Regions from separate parts of the Kosakonia oryzendophytica genome, predicted to be linked through region 1. Evidence: predicted binding sites of a transcription regulator. Region 1 holds the regulator's gene; the other holds the start of a gene.
What was found. The regulator sigma-54, encoded in region 1, starts transcription at its own class of promoters, with help from an activator protein. The targets are predictions, from matches to a motif close to GTTGGCACANNTTTCGCTNT.
Positions count from the first base shown of each region.

Region 1 (7,683 bases):
GCGCGGCTCGACGCGCCATACCGCCAGAAAGCTCTGACGGCATTAGCCAGGCCGCACCACGTAACCCGACGGCTTCCAACTTCATCATAACGGTGGTATGCAACAGCGCTTCGGGCAAATCCGTATGTTCGCGAAGGGGGTAAGCGACGTTGTCGAAAACGTTCATGTCGGTAAACAACGCGCCAGACTGAAACAGCATGCTCATTCTTTTACGCACGGTGAACAGACGCGAACGGGTCATCCCCGGCACGTTTTCGCCATCAAACAAGATTTCGCCGCTATCCGGAGGGATCTGCCCACCGATAAGGCGTAACAATGTTGTTTTGCCGATACCGGACGGCCCCATAATGGCGGTGATTTTGCCGCGTGGCACCGTCAGTGAAATATTGTCGAAGATAGGGTGACTGCCACGGGAGAAGCTGACGCCACGAACATCGACCAAATTCGCCATATTCTGGCTCATTGACTCTTCCTTATAAGCCTTATCGGGTATAAGCATGACGCTGGATAACATCACGAACCCAACATTTTTACAGAATATTACCTGCTGGGGTTAGCGAAAGCTGGCATTTGTTTTACTTTTGAGCCGCATAAAGTCAAAATTAGGAATCATTACGCTACGCGGAACACCCGGTCTCTTCCGGCATGGCAGCCTGCGAACCGGCGGATTATACCTGAAGAAAGGACGTTAGATGCTCTTAGCGACAGCGCTATTGATAATTGGTTTGCTTTTGGTGGTCTACAGCGCCGATCGTCTGGTTTTTGCTGCCTCTATTCTCTGCCGGACACTCGGCGTACCTCCACTGATTATTGGTATGACCGTGGTCAGCATTGGCACCTCGTTGCCGGAGATCATTACCGCTGTCGCAGCCTCACTGCATGGCCAGTTGGATCTGGCGATTGGTACAGCCATCGGTTCTAACATCACCAATATTTTGCTGATCCTGGGTGTTGCCGCCCTGCTCCACCCTTTTACCGTGCATTCCGATATCCTGCGTCGCGAATTGCCGTTCACCCTTGTCGCCAGCCTGCTGGCGGGCCTCGTGCTGTATGATGGTCAGATCACACGCGTTGACGGCATTATTTTACTGTTATTAGCCGTGCTATGGCTGGTGTTCATTGTTAAAATTGCCCGCCTTGCCGAACGACAAGGCAACGACAGCCTGACCCGGGAACAGTTGGCTGAACTGCCGCGTGAAGGAAGTCTCTCGGTGGCATGTCTGTGGCTTGGGGTGGCGTTGATCATCATGCCGATGGCAACCCGCATGGTGGTGGATAACGCAACTGTCGTGGCGAATTATTTCGCGATTAGCGAGCTAACCATTGGCCTGACGGTCATTGCAATCGGCACCGGCCTCCCTGAATTGGCGACCGCGATTGCAGGCGCGCGCAAAGGCGAAGACGATATCGCCATTGGCAATATTATTGGTTCAAACATTTTTAACATTGCCATCGTACTGGGCTTACCGGCGATGATTGCACCGGGCGCCTTTAACCCGATGGCTTTTACACGTGATTACGGTGTGATGTTGCTGGTCAGCGCCATTTTTGCTCTCATTTGCTGGAAGCATAAGCAAATCACCCGGGGCATTGGCGCGCTATTGCTGAGCGGGTTTATCGTATGGCTGGCGCTGCTTTACTGGCTGTCGCCGCTTTTAACAGGATAATCGGATACGCATTATGTCGCAGATAGATTTGCAGCCGGGTTTTGACTTTCAACAGGCAGGAAAAGAGGTCCTGGAGATTGAACGTGAAGGCCTCGCTGAACTGGATCAGTACATCAATGAGGACTTTGCACAAGCGTGCGAAAAGATGTTCTATTGCGCGGGCAAAGTGGTGGTTATGGGCATGGGCAAATCCGGGCATATTGGCCGGAAAATGGCCGCCACGTTTGCCAGTACCGGCACCTCTTCATTCTTTGTGCACCCCGGCGAAGCCGCCCACGGCGATTTGGGGATGGTTAGCCCGCAAGATATCGTAATAGCGCTGTCTAATTCCGGCGAATCCAATGAGATCCTCGCCCTGATCCCGGTGTTGAAACGGTTAAAAGTGTCGTTGATCTGCATGACCAGCCGACCAGAAAGCAGTATGGCGCGCGCGGCAGATATTCATCTCTGCGTGAAAGTGCCGAAAGAGGCCTGCCCGCTCGGCCTGGCCCCCACCTCCAGTACCACAGCGGCGCTGGTCATGGGCGACGCATTAGCCGTGGCGCTACTGAAAGCCCGTGGTTTCACCGCAGAAGATTTCGCCCTGTCGCACCCAGGTGGCGCACTGGGCCGTAAACTGCTGCTGCGGGTTAACGATATTATGCACACGGGTGATGAGATCCCACACGTCAGCAAAAAGGCCAGTCTGCGCGATGCCCTGTTGGAGATTACGCGCAAAAATTTAGGCATGACGGTTATCTGCGATGACCTGATGAAGATCGAAGGGATCTTCACCGATGGCGACTTGCGTCGCGTGTTCGATATGGGTAGCGATGTCCGCAATATGGGCATCGCGGAAGTCATGACGCCTGGCGGCATTCGCGTGCGTCCGAATACGCTGGCCGTCGACGCGCTTAACCTGATGCAATCCCGGCATATCACTTCCGTCATGGTTGCCGATGGCGACCAGTTGCTGGGTGTGTTACATATGCATGATCTGCTGCGCGCAGGCGTAGTGTAAAGAAGGACAGAAGAATGAGTAATGCTGGCGCATCGCTTGCCACCTGCTATGGGCCGGTAAGCGCGCAAGTCATGGCAAAAGCCGGGAAGATCCGTCTGTTAATCCTGGATGTCGATGGTGTGTTATCCGATGGGCTCATTTATATGGGCAACAACGGAGAAGAGTTAAAAGCGTTCAACGTTCGTGATGGGTATGGGATCCGCAGCGCGCTCACGTCTGGCATTGAGATTGCTATCATTACCGGGCGAAAAGCTAAACTGGTGGAAGATCGTTGTGAAACACTGGGTATCACGCATCTGTATCAGGGACAGTCTGATAAACTTTTGGCTTACAGAGAATTACTGGCGAAACTGGATCTGGCTGCGGATCAGGTTGCTTATGTCGGCGATGATTTGATCGACTGGCCCGTGATGGCGGAAATTGGTTTAAGCGTTGCCGTCGCGGATGCACACCCGTTACTGATTCCGCGTGCAGATTATGTCACCCGTATCAACGGAGGACGCGGCGCGGTTCGTGAAGTCTGCGATTTATTGTTGCTGGCTCAGGGCAAGCTGGACGAGGCCAAAGGGCAATCAATATGAGTAAAACCAGACGTTGGGTGATCATTCTGCTGTCGCTGGCCGCCCTGGTGCTGATTGGCATCAACCTGACCACTCAGGATGCACCGGAACAGGTGACGACCAGCAGCACGGATCCAACTTATAAGAGCCAGCATACGGACTCCCTGGTTTACAGCCCGGAAGGAGCGCTGAACTATCGCCTGGTGGCGCAAAATGTTGAATATTTTTCCGCCGACGGCGTGAGCTGGTTCGCCCAACCGCTGCTGACGACCTTTGATAAAGACAAAATTCCGACCTGGTCAATTAAGGCGGATAAAGCGAAGCTGACCGATGACAGAATGCTTTATCTTTATGGACATGTTGAGGTTAATGCCCTGACAGCGGATGCCCAATTACGAAAAATCACCACGGATAACGCCCAGATCAATCTGGTAACGCAGGATGTTACCTCCGATGATCAGGTCACGTTGTACGGTACAACATTTAATTCCACCGGCCTGAAAATGCGCGGCAATTTACGCAGCAAAAACGCCGAGCTGATTGAAAAGGTTAGAAGCTTCTATGAAATCCAAAACAAACAAACTCAGCCTTAATCTTATCCTGGCCAGTACACTTTTAGCCGCTGCGCTTCCGGCGCTTGCCGTAACCGGTGATACTGAACAGCCCATTCACATCGATTCAGACCAGCAATCGTTAGATATGCAGGGCAATATTGTGACCTTCACAGGCAACGTGGTGGTTACGCAAGGCACTATCAAAATTAATGCCGACAAAGTCGTCGTTACACGTCCTGGCGGTGAGCAAGGAAAAGAGATCATCGACGGTTACGGTAATCCGGCCACCTTCTATCAAATGCAGGACAACGGCAAACCGGTGAAAGGCCACGCATCGCAGATGCATTACGAACTGGCGAACGATTTCGTTGTGCTGACCGGCAACGCCTACCTTGAACAGTTGGATAGCAATATCAAGGGCGACAAAATCACCTACCTGGTGAAAGAGCAGAAAATGCAGGCATTCAGCGACAAAGGTAAACGCGTGACCACCGTGCTGGTGCCATCGCAGTTGCAGGATAAGAGCAACAGCAAAACCCCGGCTCCGGCGCAAAAAAAGAGTAACTAATTCGTTATGGCAACATTAACTGCAAAGAATCTCGCCAAAGCCTATAAAGGCCGCCGCGTTGTTGAAGACGTCAGTCTGACGGTAAACTCTGGCGAAATCGTCGGCCTTCTCGGTCCTAACGGTGCAGGGAAAACCACCACATTCTACATGGTGGTAGGCATTGTGCCGCGCGATGCAGGCAACATCATTATTGATGAGGAAGATATCAGTCTGCTGCCGCTGCATGCGCGCGCGCGTCGTGGCATTGGCTATTTACCGCAGGAAGCCTCTATTTTTCGCCGCCTGAGCGTGTACGACAACCTGATGGCAGTATTGCAAATTCGTGATGACCTGACGGCTGAACAGCGTGATGATCGTGCCAAAGAGTTGATGGAAGAGTTCCATATTGAGCATCTGCGAGACAGCATGGGGCAGGCGTTGTCCGGTGGTGAACGTCGTCGTGTGGAAATTGCCCGCGCGCTGGCGGCTAACCCGAAATTTATTCTGCTGGATGAACCGTTTGCGGGCGTTGACCCCATTTCGGTCATTGATATTAAACGTATCATCGAACACCTGCGCGACAGCGGCCTGGGCGTGCTGATTACCGACCATAATGTCCGCGAAACATTGGCAGTGTGCGAACGCGCTTACATCGTCAGCCAGGGGCATTTAATTGCTCACGGGACACCGCAGCAAATCCTTGAAGACGAACACGTTAAGCGCGTATATCTTGGGGAAGACTTCAGACTCTGATAGGGTAGAGATTATTGACGTTTTTTGTCGGAGAGTGCTGCTCTGAATATGAAGCAAGGTTTGCAACTAAGGCTTAGCCAACAGCTAGCCATGACGCCACAACTGCAGCAGGCAATTCGTTTGTTGCAGTTGTCCACGTTGGAACTTCAGCAGGAACTTCAGCAGGCGCTGGAGAGTAATCCATTGCTGGAGCAAACCGATCTTCACGAAGAAGTGGATGCCCAACAAAACCAGGATAATGAAGGCCTGGATACCGTCGACGCGCTTGAACAAAAAGAGATGCCCGACGAGCTGCCGCTGGATGCAAGCTGGGACGAGATCTACACCGCAGGAACCCCCTCCGGCAGCAGCAATGATTACCTTGATGACGAACTGCCCATTTATCAAGGTGAAACCACCCAGTCGCTGCAGGACTACCTGATGTGGCAGGTAGAACTGACGCCGTTCTCCGACACCGATCGCGCAATTGCAACATCCATTGTGGATGCTGTTGACGATACGGGCTATCTGACCGTATCGCTCGAAGATATCCTCGAAAGCATGGGCAATGAAGAGGTGGGTCTTGACGAAGTCGAAGCCGTACTTAAACGCATACAGCGTTTCGATCCGGTTGGCGTAGCTGCGCGGGATCTGCGCGACTGCTTGCTGATCCAGCTTTCGCAGTTTTCGAAAGAGACACCGTGGTGTGAAGAAGCACGATTGATCATTAGCGATCACCTTGATCTGCTGGCTAACCATGACTTCCGTACGCTAATGCGTATGACGCGTCTGAAAGAGGACGTGCTGAAAGAAGCGGTTAACCTGATTCAATCGCTGGATCCGCGCCCTGGCCAGTCTATCCAGACCGGTGAACCGGAATACGTGATCCCGGACGTGCTCGTGCGTAAGCACAACGGACGTTGGACTGTGGAGCTGAACTCCGACAGTATTCCGCGCTTACAAATCAACCAGCACTACGCTTCCATGTGCGCCGGAGCACGTAACGATGCCGACAGCCAGTTTATCCGCAGCAATTTGCAGGATGCGAAATGGCTGATCAAAAGTCTGGAAAGCCGTAATGATACCCTGCTCCGGGTTAGCCGCTGCATTGTTGAGCAGCAGCAAGCCTTCTTTGAGCAGGGTGAAGAGTTTATGAAACCGATGGTTCTGGCGGATATCGCGCAGGCCGTCGAAATGCACGAGTCCACCATTTCACGTGTGACGACCCAGAAGTACCTGCACAGTCCGCGCGGCATTTTTGAACTTAAATATTTCTTCTCCAGCCATGTAAGCACCGAAGGCGGCGGCGAAGCCTCGTCTACGGCTATTCGCGCGCTGGTGAAGAAGTTAATCGCCGCAGAAAACCCTGCGAAACCACTGAGCGATAGTAAGCTGACGACACTGCTTTCCGATCAAGGAATTATGGTGGCGCGGCGAACCGTTGCGAAGTATCGAGAATCTTTATCCATTCCGCCGTCAAACCAGCGCAAACAACTGGTTTGACCAAAACCGATAAGGAAGACACTATGCAGCTTAACATCACAGGACAGAACGTCGAGATCACTGATGCTCTCCGCGACTTTGTAAATAGCAAATTCGCCAAGCTTGAACAGTATTTCGACAGGATTAATCAGGTCTATATTGTGTTGAAAGTGGAGAAAGTGACTCACACTTCGGATGCAACGCTCCATGTTAATGGAGGGGAGCTTCATGCCAGTGCGGAAGGGCAGGATATGTATGCTGCAATCGACGGTTTAATTGATAAACTGGCGCGGCAACTAACGAAACATAAAGATAAACTGAAACAACACTAATTGTCCGGGCGTCAGCCTGGTGCGTCGCACCCTACCGCAATCCGGTAGGGTGTCTGCACTGGCGTCGCTTAGGTGAAATTATGATGAATAACGATTCCGCTCTTCAACTGAGCAATGTCCTTAACCAGGAATGCACCCGTAGCGGCGTTCACTGTCAGAGTAAAAAACGTGCTCTGGAAATCATCAGTGAACTGGCGGCAAAACAGTTAGGCCTACCGCCGCAGGTCGTCTTCGAGGCCATCCTTACCCGTGAAAAAATGGGCAGTACCGGTATTGGTAACGGTATCGCTATTCCACACGGTAAGCTCGAAGAAGACACGCTTCGCGCCGTCGGCGTTTTTGTCCAACTCGAAACGCCCATTGCTTTCGACGCTATCGATAATCAGCCCGTCGATCTACTGTTTGCATTATTGGTGCCGGCAGATCAAACCAAAACGCACTTGCATACGCTCTCGCTGGTCGCTAAGCGCCTGGCGGATAAAACAATTTGTCGGCGCCTGCGCAGCGCGCAAAGTGATGAAGATCTGTATCAGATCATCACGCAGACAGAAGGCGAAGGTGATGATGCGTAACGGAAAGGCCGCTTTTTTATCAGTCGTCCTGAGGAGAAATGGTTCATGGTCCTGATGATCGTCAGTGGTCGTTCGGGTTCAGGCAAATCAGTGGCGCTACGCGCCCTGGAAGACATGGGTTTTTATTGTGTCGATAACCTGCCGGTCGTGTTATTGCCGGATTTGGCGCGCACGCTTGCCGACCGTCAGACTTCCGCAGCCGTCAGTATTGATGTGCGCAATATGCCGGAATCCCCG
Region 1 covers NZ_CP115659.1:585,648-593,330, reverse strand. The annotation lists gene mlaF (phospholipid ABC transporter ATP-binding protein MlaF) at 1-463, opposite strand, end outside; gene O9K67_RS02855 (calcium/sodium antiporter) at 693-1,667, shown strand; gene kdsD (arabinose-5-phosphate isomerase KdsD) at 1,681-2,667, shown strand; gene kdsC (3-deoxy-manno-octulosonate-8-phosphatase KdsC) at 2,682-3,248, shown strand; gene lptC (LPS export ABC transporter periplasmic protein LptC) at 3,245-3,820, shown strand; gene lptA (lipopolysaccharide ABC transporter substrate-binding protein LptA) at 3,789-4,349, shown strand; gene lptB (LPS export ABC transporter ATP-binding protein) at 4,356-5,081, shown strand; gene rpoN (RNA polymerase factor sigma-54) at 5,130-6,563, shown strand; gene hpf (ribosome hibernation promoting factor) at 6,587-6,874, shown strand; gene ptsN (PTS IIA-like nitrogen regulatory protein PtsN) at 6,955-7,446, shown strand; gene rapZ (RNase adapter RapZ) at 7,492-7,683, shown strand, end outside.

Region 2 (7,683 bases), 1.6 Mb from region 1:
TCCTGCACTGACGGGCATTCGCCACGCAAAACAGGCTGTACACAAAACGCACACTTAGCGTGCAAACGATGCACTAAAAAGGGGGCAGAGCTTCAAACGGGTTTGATGACGGTGAGCGGAGAAGGCATTACCCCTTATCCGATGATGACGCCCGATAGCGCTGTGCTTATCGGGCTTGCAAAGGGATCGAATGGGTTTGGTGCAGGCAGGCCGGATGCCTGGGCAGGCAATGACGATAAATCAACACAACTTAACACAACCGAGCAATGCTATTCCGCCACCTCAAACCGCAGGCTGGTATGACGGAAGCTGTGCGTGGGAGTTTGTGTGCTGGCGACAACAATGTCGATCTCCTCACAACCCGCGACCTTGTAGCGCGCCACCTGCGAAATTTTGTCGGCAGTGACGGCGGCAATCACTTCATTGCTCTGGTTAAACACCTCTTTTTTGAAACAGGCATCATCGTAATAGGCTGCGCTGAGTCCAGCCTGCGGATCCAGCCCACAGACGCCGATAAACGCCTGATCAAAAAGCATATTGCGCAGTTGATTCACCGTCTCTGAACCCAATGCACTCCCTACCAGCGGGTTCACTTTCCCACCCAGCATAATGAGTTCGCCGCTTTTGCGACTGCTCAGCGCAGCGGCAATTTGGGGGGAATTGGTCACAATGGTTAGCTCCATTTCATGCGGGATAAAGTTCACCATTAAGAGATAGGTAGAGCCGGAATCAATAAAAATGCAGCTGCCGGGCTTGATCATTTGTGCACATCGGCGGGCAATCGGCTCTTTTTCTTCCACATTTTCTGCAACGCGCGTTTCAAAGCTGGCGGATTGTTTAAGCTGGCTGACAGCGCCGCCATACACTTTTTTGCACAGCCCCTTTCGCGCCAGCTCCTGTAAATCGCGGCGAATGGTATGTTCGGACACGCCTAACTGACGGGCAACATCCACGCCAATCACCCGGCCCGTGTCGATCAGCATCTGATGGATCAGCGCTTGCCTCTGCTCAGGCAATGCATTGTAGTCGGTCACACTCAGCCCTCGAAATTAACACAACCTTGCACAAATAAACACAATCTATCATAGTGTATCCGATCCATGATACATGTTCAGGTCAGGCATGACGACAACGTGGATAAAGAATCAACGGGTTATAAGGGGAGCTGATTATGTATCAGGACATCATCTATCAGGATCTGGATAAAACCATCGACCATCTTGAACACCGCACCGTCGTCTGGTTTACGGAAAATAAGCACCAGCCGCCCGCCGGACTCTTTTATCTCTACCTGCGGGCCTCCCGCACAGGGGAGTTTTGCGCGGACTATGGCCGGTTACTGGATGGCTCAATGGTGTGCCTGAGCGACATCCTGCCGCAACTGGCCCATCGTTTCGCGCCGCGCATCGCAACGGCGGCAGAGTTGCCCGGACTGAAAACGCGGCGCATTCTGAGCATGCTGCTTTACTGGCTGAGCCAGCACCACAGCGGCCAGAGCGATGCGTTGCCAGGGCGTGAAGAAGTGATGGACATCTTTTCCAGCATTCTTGAAAACACCACGCTGCGGCTGTGTTAAGCCGCAACGCGCTATGGCGTCAGCGCCAATTCCCGCACTGTCAGGCTCATTGCCCGAAGCGCCAGTGCCACATCACTCACCATGACGTTTTCCGCCGGGTGATGGCTAATGCCTTTTTCACAGCGCACAAACAGCATGGCCGATGGCCAGCGTTCGGCAATGGCAATCGCGTCATGACCCGCGCCGCTGGGCAACAGCAGCACACGCCGCTGAACGTTTCGCACCGCATCAGCCAGCTTGTCGCGCAATTCGCCATCGCAGGGCGTGGCGGCAATGGTATAAAAAATATCGTGGCTAAACGCCACTCCACGCTGTTCTGCAATGCGCATGGCTTGCGCCAGTAAGTGGTTCAGTAACGCTTCACGCTGTGGGTCATCGGAACTACGGATATCCAGCGTCAGCGACACCACGCCGGGGATCACATTCACCGCACCGGGTTCACACTGCAAGGTTCCCACGGTCGCAACCAGTTCAGGACCAGCTTGCCGCGCAGCATGCTCAATCAATACCATCCATTCCGCCGCGGCGGCAAGCGCATCGCGGCGATGGCTCATCGGTACAGTGCCAGCATGCCCGGCCTCGCCGGTAAAGCGGCAATGCAAACGGCGGGCACCGTTAATGGCCGTAACGACGCCGATCGCCAGATCTTCCTGCTCAAGCACCGGCCCCTGCTCGATATGCAACTCCAGATAAGCCGAGAAATCCGCCGCCGGGCGTTGCGCATCGCCAATACGCGTCGCATCAAGACCGGCGTGTGCCAGCGCCTGTGCCACGCTTATCCCCTGTGCGTCCTCACAGGCCAGCCATTCAGCAGGCCAGCTTCCGGTAAGACCGCGACTGCCAAGAAGCGTGATATTAAAACGGGTGCCTTCTTCATCGGCAAAGCCCACAATCTCAATCGCCTGGGTTCCACGCACGTTTGCCCGGTGCAGCCCGTCGACAATTTCAATGGCGGTCAACACACCCAGCATGCCGTCGTAACGCCCGGCATCGCGCACGGTATCAAGATGCGACCCCAGCAGCACCGCCGGAGCACCTTCCGATGCCGCTTCGTAGCGCCCACAAATATTGCCCACCGCATCCTGCCAGGTGCGCATACCCGCCTGTTGCATCCACGAGGCGACCAATGCGTTAGCTCGCAGGTGCTCGGGCGACAGATAGACCCGGGTGAGCTGCCCCGGCGTTTCACTGATACGCGCGAGTTCGTCGCAGCGCGCCATCACCCGCTCTGCGGCGCGGGCGGCCTCCTCGGCGGTCATCATCCGTTCGCTCCGTCGTAGATATCCCACGCGGCCTGCATGCCAGCCCCCTGAACAGTGCGCAACCCCAGGCGGTTAAGCACGGCTTCCAGCGCCGTCAGGGTTTGCAGAACGCAATCTTTCCGCGCGTTATACCCCATGGTGCCAATACGCCAGATCTTGCCCTGTAGCGGACCAAACGACGTCCCGATCTCAATATGGAAATCTTCCAGCAGCCGTTTACGCACCTCTTCGCCCTGCACTTCCTGCGGAATCATCACCCCCAGCACGTTATTCATCTTGTGGCTGATATCGCCGAATACCGTCAGCCCCATGCCCTGGATGCCCGCCAGCAGCGCACGTCCATGCAGTTCATGGCGGGCGATGAGTGCGTCCATGCCCTCCTCCAGCATAATGCGGGCGCATTCGCGGGCGGCAAATAACATGCTCGTTGCTTCGGTATGATGGTTCAGGCGTTCCGGCCCCCAGTAATCCATTACCATGCCAAGATCGAAATAATTGGAGTAGATCATCTCATCTGCGCCGTCCTGATGTGCCTCGGTACGGATCCCCTGCTCCACGCATTTACGCGCGCGGATCGCGGCTTCCATCGCCGGGCTTAGCGTCACCGGCGAGCTACCGGACGGGCCGCCCAGGCATTTTTGCAAACCGGCGGAGACCGCATCCAGCCCCCAGGCATCGCTCTCCAGCACGTTACCGCCCAGCGAGGCGGTTGCGTCGGTATAAAACAGTACACCGTGACGGCGGCAGATCTCACCGAGGTGCTCCAGCGGTTGTAGCATGGTGGTGGAAGTGTCGCCATGCACCGTCAGCAACAGGCGCGGTTTAACCCGAACGATCGCATCTTCGATCTGGTCTGGCGTAAAGACCTCACCCCAGGGAACCTCAATCGTGTGTACTTCCGCACGGCAGCGACGGGCAATTTCACACAGCAAATGACCAAATCGACCAAACACCGGCACCAGCACTTTATCTCCCGGGCGAATGGCCGACACGAGGATTGCCTCAATGCCCGCGCGGGAAGTGCCATCCACCAGCATCGTCCAGCGGTTTTGCGTGCGGAACACCTGGCGGTAGAGTGCCATCACCTCGTTCATATAGCCGGTCATTACCGGATCGTATTGCCCCACTAACTGACTTGCCATGGCGCGCAGCACACGCGGATCGGCATTGATCGGCCCCGGCCCCATTAACAAGCGTTGAGGCGGGTTTATTTGCGGGAACTGCTGAAAATCGAACATGGGCGCATCCTTTGATGTGCGACAGCACAGATGATGAAACAAAAGGTTCTTTAATGTTATTTTTGCAACTAATGTGCCACAGACAAAAAGATGAAGCCAGCATAGGAATAACTTGGAATCTACGACCATTTAGTCAAAAAAAACGGGACGCTAAATGCCCCGCCATGCATCATCATTGTGGTGCAAAAGCACCATTAAAGTGCATTACCGTTGTTCCAGTTCATCCAGGTCGGTGTACAACGATGCGATCTGATGAATGCGCTGCCGCCCTGCGGTGAGAGTGGTATGCAGCAAGGCGTTCGCCAGTAAATTCACCAGGCTCATGGCACAGCTGTAGCTATCAAATGCCGAGACGCTGTCCAGCGGCAAGCCAATATGCCAGCGGCACAGCGCTTTGATACGGGTCGCCTGCGGCTCACTGATCGCCAGCACCGGTACGCCCTGCTGATAGAGCGCCTCCAGTACCGGCCGCACCACGCGTGGACGGCGGCGAAACGCGACCATCACCACCATATCAGCAGGCGTGATATCCACTAACTCTTCCGCCAGCGTCTGCCCCGGCTGCGGCAGCACCATCACCTGGCCCCGGCTTTGCAGCAGTTGCTGACGCAAATGCAGCGCGACCGGCGCACTGTTGCGCAGGCCAATGATCACGATCCGACGGGCCTCGCCAAGTGCGCTAATCACTTCGGCAAAGTGCCCGGCATCGAGCGCATTGACCCATTGGGTCAGGTTTGCCATCTCCTGCTTGTAATGACGCGCCAGCAACGTATTACCCTGTACGGCGTCGCGGTTCTCCGTCAGCGGCATTCCGCTCTGGCGCAGGCTGCGTAACTCATCACGCATCTCTTTAAAACGATCGTAGCCTAACCGTTTAAACAGACGACTGACGGTGGCTTTCGACACCCCGCTGAGCCGCGCCAGTTCAGCGCTGTTATAGCTCACCAGATCGTCAAAGTGATCAATGACAAATGACGCAACACGTTGTTCCTGCGGGGAAAGCTGGTCATAACACTCCCGCAGACGTTCATCCAGCTGCTGCATAGCCTCTCCTGCAACTTTTGTTTCACGATAAGCTGACACAGTGAAACGCTTGTCGTCAATCTGGAACAGCTCTTGCTTAGTCATCTCCACTTACCCAAGACTACAGGAAGCGTGACGATGCAAAGTAATATGGCCCCCTCTGGCATGGCGGTGACTCCGCACCATCTTGCCAGCGAGTCGGCGCTGTCGGTTTTACGCCACGGCGGTGATGCCATTCAGGCGATGGTTGCCGCTGCCGCGACCATCGCGGTGACCTACCCGCATATGAACGGCATTGGCGGCGACGGCTTCTGGCTGATTGTGCCGCCGGAAGGCGAACCGTTAGCCATTGACGCCAGCGGCGCAGCCGGGCAGCGGGCAACTCAGGCGTTTTATGCCGGACATTCCCATATTCCTCATCGTGGCCCGCTTGCCGCCCTTACCGTACCCGGCACGCTCAGCGGCTGGGATGAGGCATTAGCGGTTTCCGCCTCGCTGGGCGCAGCGCCGTTACCCCTGTCGCGCCTGCTGGCCGATGCCATTCGCTACGCGGCGGACGGTATTCCGGTCACACAGTCCCAGGCCAGCGCCAGCCAAAATAAATTTCAGGAACTGATGGACGTGCCCGGTTTCGCCAGTACCTTTTTGCCACAAGGCACCGCGCCGCAGGCAGGCAGCCGTTTTTGCCAGCCAACGCTGGCCCGCACCCTGACCCGACTCGCCACCGAGGGGCTGGACAGCTTTTATCGCGGGGGGCTCGCGCAACTGATGGCCGATGAGATGCAAGCACTGGGCATCCCTATTACCGCCCAGGATCTGGCACATCACCGTGCTCAGCGCCGCGTACCGCTAAAACTCCGGCACAGCCAGGGGGAGGTATTTAATATGACGCCGCCCACGCAAGGGCTGGTGTCACTGGCCATCCTCGGCATCACCGATCATCTGGACATGGCCCAGGCGAACGACGTGCAAACCATCCACCGTATTGTGGAAGCGACCAAAAAAGCCTTCGGCCTGCGTGACCGCTACATTACCGACCCGCGCCACGTCACGCTGCCGGTACAAAGCCTGCTCGAGCAAGCACCGCTGGCGCTGCTGGCTGACAGCATTGACGAACAGCGCGCAGCGCCCTGGGGCCAAGGCAAAGGGCCGGGGGATACGGTGTGGATGGGCGTGATCGACAAAAACGGTCTGGCGGTCTCGTTTATCCAGAGCATTTACCATGAATTTGGCAGCGGCGTGGTGCTACCGGAGAGCGGCGTTCTGCTGCAAAACCGCGGCGCGGCCTTTAGCCTCGATCCGTCGCATTTGCTGGCGTTAATGCCGGGCAAGCAACCCTTCCATACCTTAAATCCCGCAGCAGCGCGGCTCAACGACGGGCGCACCATGGTGTACGGCACGATGGGCGGCGACGGTCAGCCGCAAACCCAGGCCGCCATTTTTACCCGCCATGTGATGCAGGGAATGCCTTTACAGGCGGCGGTCTGCGCACCGCGCTGGCTGCTGGGGCGCACCTGGGGACAGGCGTCGGAAAGCCTGAAACTGGAAAGCGGTTTTAGCGAAGAGACATTTCTCGCACTACGCAAGATGGGGCATGAGGTGGAGTGGCTGCCCGGCTTAAGCGAAGCCACCGGGCATGCTGGCGCTATCCTTCGCCATGCCAATGGCATGCTGGAAGGGGCTTTCGATCCGCGCAGCAATGGCAGCGCAGCCGGTTTTTAAGGAGCAAAGATGAACACCACTGATTTTGACTGGCCCACCTACATCCGGCTGATGGAGCAACTGCTGGCAGTGCCGCTGGACGATGCCCGTCGCGCGGAACTGGAAGTACAGCTCACCCGTATCGCCGCCATGGCGCAACCGTTAATGGCCTTCCCCTTACCACACCGCCAGGAAGGCGCCGGGGAGTACCGCCTATGAACTTATCGATTGGTGATATTCAACGCGGGCTGCGAGAGAAAACCTTTAGCGCCAGCGAACTGGCGCAGCGCACCCTGGCGCACATTGAGCAGCACAACCCGCAACTTAATGCGTTTACCGATATCACCGCGTCGCGCTTACGGGTGGAAGCGGCGCGTATTGATGTGCGCATCGCCCAGGGTGAACCACTGCCTGCGCTGGCAGGCGTGCCTTATGCGGTAAAAAACCTGTTTGATATCGCCGGGATCACTACCCTTGCCGGAGCCGAACTGTTCAGTACCCAACCGGCGGCCACCCAGGATGCCTTTGCCATACGCCAGCTCACCCGCGCCGGGGCGACGCTTGCCGGAGCGCTGAATATGGACGCCTATGCTTACGGTTTCACCACGGAAAACAGTCACTATGGCGCAACCCGCAACCCGCGCGATCCGCAACGTGTGGCAGGTGGATCGTCCGGTGGCTCCGCTGCGGCTGTGGCAGCGGGTATGGTCAATTTTGCCCTCGGTACCGATACCAACGGATCGATTCGCGTACCAGCGTCGCTGTGCGGTATTTATGGCCTGAAACCCACGTTTGGTCGTCTCTCCCGCACCGGTAGCCACCCGTTTGTCGCCAGCCTCGATCATATTGGCCCACTGGCACGCAACGCGGAGGATCTGACGCG
Region 2 covers NZ_CP115659.1:4,104,882-4,112,564, forward strand. The annotation lists gene O9K67_RS19875 (DeoR/GlpR family DNA-binding transcription regulator) at 270-1,034, opposite strand; gene O9K67_RS19880 (hypothetical protein) at 1,172-1,576, shown strand; gene hpxK (allantoate amidohydrolase) at 1,588-2,838, opposite strand; gene O9K67_RS19890 (pyridoxal-phosphate-dependent aminotransferase family protein) at 2,835-4,076, opposite strand; gene O9K67_RS19895 (MurR/RpiR family transcriptional regulator) at 4,281-5,120, opposite strand; gene O9K67_RS19900 (gamma-glutamyltransferase family protein) at 5,238-6,821, shown strand; gene hpxX (oxalurate catabolism protein HpxX) at 6,831-7,019, shown strand; gene O9K67_RS19910 (AtzE family amidohydrolase) at 7,016-7,683, shown strand, end outside.
Region 2: O9K67_RS19900 (gamma-glutamyltransferase family protein) is a predicted target of sigma-54. The motif match lies at 5,180-5,199, and genes of this name have one in related genera.